Regions from separate parts of the Rhodoligotrophos defluvii genome, predicted to be linked through region 1. Evidence: riboswitches for the same ligand, from Rfam matches in the RefSeq annotation. Region 1 holds a riboswitch; the other holds the start of a gene.

Region 1 (4,206 bases):
CAGGCGGCTACGCGATCTCGCCCGATTACGACGGCGCCGACGTCGTCATCGTCAACACATGCGGCTTTCTCGACACTGCCAAGGAGGAGTCCTTGGCGGCGATTGGCGAGGCCATGGCCGAGAACGGCCGGGTCATCGTCACCGGCTGCATGGGTGTCGAGGCCGAACGCATCCGCGCCGTCCACCCCGACGTGCTGGCCATCACCGGCCCGCATCAGTACGAGGCGGTGGTGGCGGCCGTGCACCAAGCGGTCCCCCCGGTGCATGATCCCTTCCGCGATCTGGTCCCGCCCGAGGGCCTGCGCCTGACCCCGCGCCATTACGCCTATCTGAAGATCTCGGAGGGCTGCAACAACCGCTGCACCTTCTGCATCATCCCGGGCCTGCGCGGCGACCTGCGTTCGCGGCCCGCAGCCAACGTCATGCACGAGGCGGAGCGCCTGGTGCGTGCCGGCGTGAAGGAGCTGCTGGTCATTTCGCAGGACACCAGCGCCTACGGGCTCGACCTCAAATATGCGCCGAGCAAGTATCGCGGCCGCGAGATCGAGGCGCGCATCGTGCCCCTGGCCGCAGCCCTGGGCGAGCTCGGCGCCTGGGTGCGGCTGCACTATGTCTACCCCTACCCCCATGTGGACGGGCTGATCCCGCTCATGGCGGAAGGCAAGATCCTGCCCTATCTCGACATTCCGTTCCAGCACGCAAGCCCTCAGGTGCTGAAGGCCATGCGCCGTCCGGCCAATCAGGCCAAGGTGCTCGAGCGCCTCGCGCAATGGCGCGCCATCTGCCCCGACCTGTGCGTCCGTTCCACCTTCATCGTCGGCTTTCCCGGCGAGACCGAGGCGGACTTCGCCTTCCTGCTCGATTGGCTAAAGGAAGCCCGGCTCGAGCGCGTCGGCTGCTTCAAATACGAGGCGGTCGAGGGCGCCGCCGCCAATGCCCTGGCCGACCCGGTGCCGGAAGAGGTCAAGGCCGAGCGCTGGGCCCGCTTCATGGAAGTGCAGGCCGAGGTCAGCCGTGAAGTCCTGGCCAAGAAGGTCGGACGCGAGGTGGATGTCATCATCGACGAGGTGGATGACGAGATGGAAGAAGCCGTGGGGCGCAGCATCTGGGACGCGCCGGAGATCGATGGCAACGTCTTCCTGCCGAACCATCCAAATCTTAAGCCTGGCGAGATTTATCGCGCGCGGATCATCGACAGCGAGGAGTATGATCTCATCGCCGAGGTACCGGAAGACGCGTGAACCGGGATTTGTCAGTTTGGATGGCGTGCCATGAGGAAGATGTTGCTTGTTGTGGCGGTTCTGACGCTTGCGGGCGCAGGCACGCACGCATCGGCCCAGATGATGCTGGATGACCAGTTCGAGATCAAGACAGCCTGCGGCGAAGCCGTGCAGAGATATTGCCCGAGGGTGGATATGACCAGCATCAATCAGCTCTGGACATGTCTGTCGCCGCATTTCATGCAGATCAGCCCCTACTGCAAGGCGACCCTCCAGGCCCTGCAGATCCGCTAAGGCATTTCCAGCACCAAACGAGAACGCCCGCAATCCAGAAGATTGCGGGCGCTCCCTTCGGCGAGCGGCTTAAAGGGTTACTGGAGGTTCATGCTCCAGCGATCCACTTCGCGCTCTGCCTCTTCCCGAGCCATTCCATAGCGCTCCTGAATACGGCCGACCAGCTTGTCGCGGCCGCCAGCAGCAACCTGCAGATCATCATCCGTGAGCTTGCCCCATTGCTGCCGGGCGGCGCCCTGGAACTGCTTCCACTGACCTGCAATCTGATCCCAGTTCATGTGCAGCCTCCGTTGGTGCATATGAGGGTAATGCGGTCGGCGTTTGGGGGTTCCAATTTCCGAAGCGCCTTGCGCAGCCCCTTTTGCGCCACCATTTGACGGAGTAGCCCGGTCTGTCATATCACTGGGTGTATCCAAGGGGAGCCCCGCACGGGGCTGAGAGGCCACGGGCGCATCGGACCATAGTCTGCTTGCGCGACATGGCGACCCTTCGAACCTGATCCAGGTCACGCTGGCGAAGGGATGGATCGTTCGCAACATCTTCATCCCCCATCCGGCACCATCGACCTCCCGGCAAACCGGTCCGGGCCAGCGCGTCCGGAGGGTGGAGTTTGAGATGAAGCGGATCGCTGTCATTGGTGCGGGAGTAGCCGGCCTGACGACCGCATGGGCCTTGGCGCGGCGTGGCGCCGAGGTCACGGTCTTCGAGCAAGCTGCCGAGCTCGGCGCAGCCTCCTGCTCCCGCTATGCCGGCGGCATGCTCGCGCCCTGGTGCGAGCGCGAGAGCACCGACGAGCTGGTCGCAACATTGGGCCAGGAAGCGCTTCCCTTCTGGCAGGAGATCTGCACCGACACCGTGGCGAACGGCACGCTGGTGCTGGCCCAGCGGCGCGATGCGGCCGAGCTCGACCGGTTCGCCCGCCGCACCCGCGCCTACGACGTTCTCGACAGCAGCGCAATTGCCGCGCTGGAGCCGGCGCTCGCCGATCGCTTCCACCGCGGCCTGTTCTTCCCCGGCGAAGGCCATACCGACCCTCGCCGCGCTTTGCAGGCGCTGGCCGCGCGGCTGCGCGAAATGGGCGTGCAGATCGTCCTTAGAACCGACGGCCTCGTCCACGGAACCGAGGGCGACCTGACGGTCGACTGCCGCGGCCTCGCCGCCAGGGATCAGCTGCCAGACCTGCGCGGCGTAAAAGGCGAGATGCTGCTGCTGCGCTGCCCGGATGTCGAGCTCGAGCGGCCGGTCCGCCTGCTGCATCCGCGCATCCCCTTTTATGTCGTGCCGCGCGGCGATGGCATTTACATGGTCGGCGCCACCATGATCGAGAGCGACGACCGCCGCCGCATCACCGCCCGCTCCATGGTCGAGCTGCTGAACAGCGCGCACGCCCTGCACCCGGCCTTTGCCGAGGCGGAAATCATCGAGATCGGCACCGATGCCCGCCCCGCCTTCCCCGACAACCTGCCGCGCATAAGGCGGAACGGCAGAACGGTTTTTGTGAACGGCCTCTACCGCCACGGCTTCCTGCTCAGCCCGTCGCTCTCGCGCATGGCAGCGGCGGTCGTTCTGGACGATGCCTATTACCCCGAGGTCATGGATGAAACTGAAGATCAACGGCGATATGCATGAGGTCGCCAGCAACACCCTTTCCGAGCTGCTCCTGGAACTCGGCTACGGAGATATCGTGGTCGCAACGGCCGTCAACCAGGCTTTCGTGCCAGCGACCGCGCGCCACAACGTGACGCTTGCGCCCGGCGATAGCGTCGAGGTGCTGGCGCCGATGCAGGGGGGCTGAGGTGACGGAAGCTCGAGACCGGCCGCTCACAGTCTACGGCACCGAGCTGGGCTCGCGCCTGTTTCTGGGCACGGCGCAATATCCCTCGCCTGCGGTCCTGGCCGATGCGGTACGCAGCGCCGCCTGCGAGGTGGTCACCGTGTCGCTGCGTCGGGAGTCCGGTTCCGAGCGCGCAGGCCACGCCTTCTGGCAGCTGATCAGGGACCTCGGCGTGCGGGTGCTGCCGAACACGGCAGGCTGCCACACCGTGAAGGAGGCGGTCACCACCGCGCAGATGGCGCGCGAGGTGTTCGGCACGCCCTGGATCAAGCTCGAGGTGATCCGTGATGACGACACCCTGCAGCCCGAGGTGTTCGGCCTGGTTGAAGCCGCGCGCATCTTGAGCGCCGAGGGCTTCAAGGTGTTCCCCTACACCATCGAGGATCTCGCCGTCGCCGATAAGTTATTGAACGCCGGCTGCGAGGTGCTCATGCCCTGGGGCGCGCCGATCGGGTCGGGCCGCGGGCTCAACAATGTCTATGCCCTGCGCAGCCTCCGGGCCCATTTCCCCGAGACGCCCCTGGTGATCGATGCGGGAATCGGCCTCCCCTCCCATGCCGCGCACGCCATGGAGCTCGGGTTCGATGCCATTCTGCTGAACACGGCGGTGGCCAAGGCCGGTGATCCCGCCGCCATGGCGCGTGCCTTCGCCCAGGCCATCGACGCCGGCCGGTGCGCCTTCCTTGCCGACCCCATGGAAGCGCGCGACATGGCCGCCGCCTCGACCCCGGTGCTCGGCATGGCCTTTCGGAGCTGACCGGTGCTCGACCGCTTCTATCTCATCGTTGATGACGTGCACTGGCTGGAGCGGCTGCTGCCCTGGGGCGTGAAGCTCGTGCAGCTGCGGGTCAAGGACCG
Region 2 (4,206 bases), on a different contig from region 1:
TTCCTGTCTCGGGATCCGTCCACCCGTATTTCCCCCCTAGCAGGACACTGCCCCCGGGCTGACCGACTGTGGCAAAGTACAGACCTTCACCCGCTCTGTCGGTGCCCTTGCAGACCATTGCCGGATCTTGCGCTGTCCCGCCTGATTTCTTGCGGGGCACGAGATCGCAAATGGCATTACCCTTGCCCCCGCTCAGCACTACATTTTCAGGGCCGGGCACGGCGAGCGATAACGTCTGAGGCGCCTGCTCACTTGGCCTGTGAGACAAGCCCGCTCTATCCTGCGGATCCGCGGCCTGGCGCATCACGGCGCCCTGCTCCCACGGCACCGGCGCGCGAGGAGGTTCCTGAGCAAAAGCCGCCGAAGCAGTGGCCACGAGAGCAGCCACAGCAACCCCGGCCGAAAGTAAAAATTCTGATTTATGAGCGCGCGACAGTACAGTGCGCCCCGAATCCCGCAGCAACATAAGCAATTCTCCAAAGTGAATCAGGAGTAATATCGTCTGAACTGATCAAAAACTGCGAATCAACAGCATCAATCTCTTTGAATGGTTTGCGCTGCGGTATCGGCCCACCATGACGATATATTGAATGATTAAAGGCAAAATTGTGCCCGAATTCTACCGGCCACGATCAGAAGGAGAGCAGCAGCCATCGCCCAAAAGAAAAGGCGGCGCGAGAGACCCGCGCCGCCTCGCATATTTGTTTGCGCCCAAGCCCTCAGGCGGAGGGCTCATCCGGCCGCGGCACATAGACCTCGGCCCCCATCTCCATGAATTTCCGGGACATTTCGGCCATGCCGAAGGTCTGATCGTTCAGCTTGGCTGCATAATCGCGCACGTCCTGGGTGATTTTCATCGAGCAGAACTTAGGGCCACACATCGAGCAGAAATGTGCAACTTTATGGGCTTCCTTGGGCAAGGTCTCGTCGTGAAAGGCCAAGGCCCGTTCCGGATCGAGTGACAGGTTGAACTGATCTTCCCAGCGGAAGCTGAACCGCGCCCGCGACATGGCATCGTCCCACGCCTGCGCTGCCGGGTGGCCCTTCGCCAAGTCGGCCGCATGGGCCGCGATCTTGTAGGTGATCACCCCTTCCTTCACGTCGTCCCGGTTGGGCAGGCCGAGATGTTCCTTCGGCGTGACGTAGCACAGCATGGCCGTGCCGAACCAGCCGATCATCGCCGCCCCGATGGCCGAGGTGATGTGGTCATAGCCCGGCGCGATATCGGTCGTCAGCGGCCCCAGGGTGTAGAATGGTGCCTCGCCGCACTCGCGCAGCTGCTTCTCCATATTCACCTTGATCTTGTGCATGGGCACATGGCCCGGGCCCTCGATCATCACCTGACAGCCCTTGTCCCAAGCGATCTTCGTAAGCTCCCCAAGCGTCTCCAATTCGGCGAACTGCGCCGCATCGTTGGCGTCCGCGATCGAGCCCGGACGCAGCCCGTCGCCCAGGGAGAACGACACGTCATATTTCGCCATGAGATCGCAGATCTCGTCGAAATGCTCGTAGAGGAAGCTCTCCTTGTGATGCGCCAGGCACCACTTGGCCATGATCGAGCCGCCGCGGCTGACAATGCCCGTCACCCGGTTGGCGGTTAGGTGGATATAGCCCAGCCGCACACCCGCATGGATGGTGAAATAGTCCACCCCCTGCTCGCATTGCTCGATCAGCGTGTCGCGATAGACCGGCCAGTCGAGCTTCACCGGATCACCGCCCACCTTTTGCAGCGCCTGATAGATCGGCACGGTGCCGATCGGCACCGGGCTGTTGCGGATGATCCACTCGCGCGTGTTGTGGATATTGCGGCCGGTGGACAGGTCCATCACCGTGTCCGCCCCCCAGCGGATCGCCCAGACCATCTTCTCCACCTCCTCCTCCACGGAGGAGGTCACCGCCGAATTGCCGATATTGGCGTTGATCTTCACCAGGAAATTGCGGCCGATGATCATCGGCTCGAGCTCGGGGTGGTTGATGTTGGACGGAATGATGGCGCGCCCGCGCGCGATCTCGTCGCGCACGAATTCCGGCGTGACGAACTGGGGGATCGCCGCCCCGAACGATTCGCCATCGGCGATACTTTGCGCAGCACCGGCCAACGCCTGCTCGCGCCCGAGATTCTCGCGGGCGGCCACATAGATCATCTCCTTGGTGATGATTCCCGCGCGGGCACATTGCAGCTGGGTCAGCGGCCGCGAGCCATCACCACGCAGGGGCCGATGGCTGATCGGGAAGGCCTGGGCCAGGTGTTTGCCCCCCACATTGCCGTTGTCTTCGGGCTTGACCATCCGGCCGTCATAGGCCTCGATGCCGCCGCGCTCGCGCACCCAGGCCGTGCGGGTGCGCGCCAGCCCCTTCTGCACGTCGATGGTCACGCTCGCATCAGTGTAAGGGCCGGAGGTATCATAGACCCGCAGCGGCGGCTCGCCGGCGCTCGGATGCAGGCTGATCTCCCGGAAGGGGACCCGCAGGTCCGGCGCGGCCGCGGGCGAGACGTGAGTTTTGCTGCTCGCCGGCAGCGGCCCGGTGGTCACTTTCGGAATGCTGAAATCTTTAATCTTTGCAGGCTTGTTCATGGCAGATCTCCTCAGGCTTGAAGGAGATCCGGGAAACGGAGGCGGAGCTGGAGGAAAGCAAGAACAGGTTCCAGTCCCTTCGCCGGCATGACCCGGATCAGGTTCGAAGGGTTCGCTTTGTGGAAGGCTTGTGGGGCCCTCCGAGCATCTCAGCGCCTTGCGGCGCACCCCTCGGAACGCGTCTTCACTGTGCGGGATATCGGCGCCGCGCGCAAGGGCCGCGCGTCGTCCATCTGCAAATTGGGGGGGTCAATCCTCGAACGGGTCGTGCATGAGAATGGTATCGTCGCGTTCGGGGCTGGTGGAGAGCAGCGCCACCGGACACTCGATCAGCTCCTCGATGTGGCGGACATATTTCACCGCCTGGGCCGGCAGATCGGCCCAGCTGCGTGCGCCATGGGTCGATTCCGACCACCCCTCCACCGTCTCGTAGACCGGCTGCACGCGCATCTGCGCCGCTTGGCTCGCCGGCAGATGGTCGACCCGCTCGCCATCGAGCATATAGCCGATACAGATCTGCAATGTGTCGAACCCGTCGAGCACGTCGAGCTTGGTGAGCGCGATGCCATTGATGCCGCTGGTCTTCACCGTCTGGCGCACGAGCGCGGCATCGAACCAGCCACAGCGCCGCTTGCGCCCCGTCACCGTGCCGAACTCCCGTCCGCGCTCGCCCAGCCGCTCGCCGATCGCATTGGTCTGCTCGGTCGGGAACGGCCCGGCACCAACACGCGTCGTATAAGCTTTGGCAATGCCGAGCACATAGCCGATCGCGCCTGGCCCAAGCCCAGAGCCGGTGGCGGCCTGCCCCGCCACGACATTGGACGAGGTGACGAACGGATAGGTGCCGTGGTCGATGTCCAGAAGCGCGCCCTGGGCGCCCTCGAACAGGATGCGGTGGCCGGAACGGCGCTCCGCATCCAGCAGCAACCACACCGCATCCATGAACGGCAGCACCTTCGGCGCCACCGCGCACAGTTCCGCATGCAGTGCGGCCGAATCGATTTCCGGCGCGCCAAGCCCGCGACGGAGCGCATTGTGATGGGCAAGCAACCGCTCGATCTTGGCCCCGAGCGCATCCACGTCCTGCAGATCCATCACCCGGATGGCGCGCCGCCCCACCTTGTCCTCATAGGCCGGCCCGATGCCGCGCCGCGTCGTGCCGATCTGTCCCGCGCCCGCCGCCTCTTCGCGGATGGCGTCGAGCTCCCGGTGCAGCGGCAGGATCAGCACCGCGTTCTCCGCAATCCGCAGGTTGTCGCGCGAGACCTCGACCCCTTGGCCACGCAGGCGCTCGATCTCGTCGCACAGGGCCCACGGATCCACCACCACGCCGTTACCGACCACCGAGAGCTTGCCAGGGCGCACGATGCCCGACGGCAGCAATGACAGCTTGTAGGTCTTGCCGTCGATAACCAGGGTATGGCCGGCATTATGGCCGCCCTGGAAGCGCACCACCACATTGGCGCGTTCGGAGAGCCAGTCCACGATCTTGCCTTTGCCCTCGTCGCCCCATTGGGCGCCGACCACGACCACATTGGCCATACCGGTGCGTCCTCGTTTCAGCCAGCAAACGGGGGGTCTATAGCGCGATTGTCCGAGCACCCCAAGCCCGGATCTCGACCATCATGCC

The links. Region 1 has a riboswitch for thiamine pyrophosphate ahead of thiO (glycine oxidase ThiO). Riboswitches for the same ligand answer to the same signal wherever they lie in the genome.
Region 2: it holds a riboswitch for thiamine pyrophosphate, as region 1 does, so the genes downstream of both, thiC (phosphomethylpyrimidine synthase ThiC) here and thiO (glycine oxidase ThiO) in region 1, are expected to answer to the same signal.

What each region holds. Positions count from the first base shown of each region.
Region 1 is NZ_SZZM01000002.1:16,931-21,136, forward strand. Features, by position in the region: gene rimO (30S ribosomal protein S12 methylthiotransferase RimO) at 1-1,241, shown strand, start outside; gene E4P09_RS09200 (hypothetical protein) at 1,272-1,514, shown strand; gene E4P09_RS09205 (CsbD family protein) at 1,592-1,792, opposite strand; TPP riboswitch at 1,920-2,053, shown strand; gene thiO (glycine oxidase ThiO) at 2,118-3,143, shown strand; gene thiS (sulfur carrier protein ThiS) at 3,112-3,309, shown strand; gene E4P09_RS09220 (thiazole synthase) at 3,311-4,105, shown strand; gene E4P09_RS09225 (thiamine phosphate synthase) at 4,109-4,206, shown strand, end outside.
Region 2 is NZ_SZZM01000001.1:699,098-703,303, forward strand. Features, by position in the region: gene E4P09_RS03340 (YadA-like family protein) at 1-466, opposite strand, end outside; gene thiC (phosphomethylpyrimidine synthase ThiC) at 720-2,576, opposite strand; TPP riboswitch at 2,633-2,758, opposite strand; gene E4P09_RS03350 (adenylosuccinate synthase) at 2,826-4,118, opposite strand.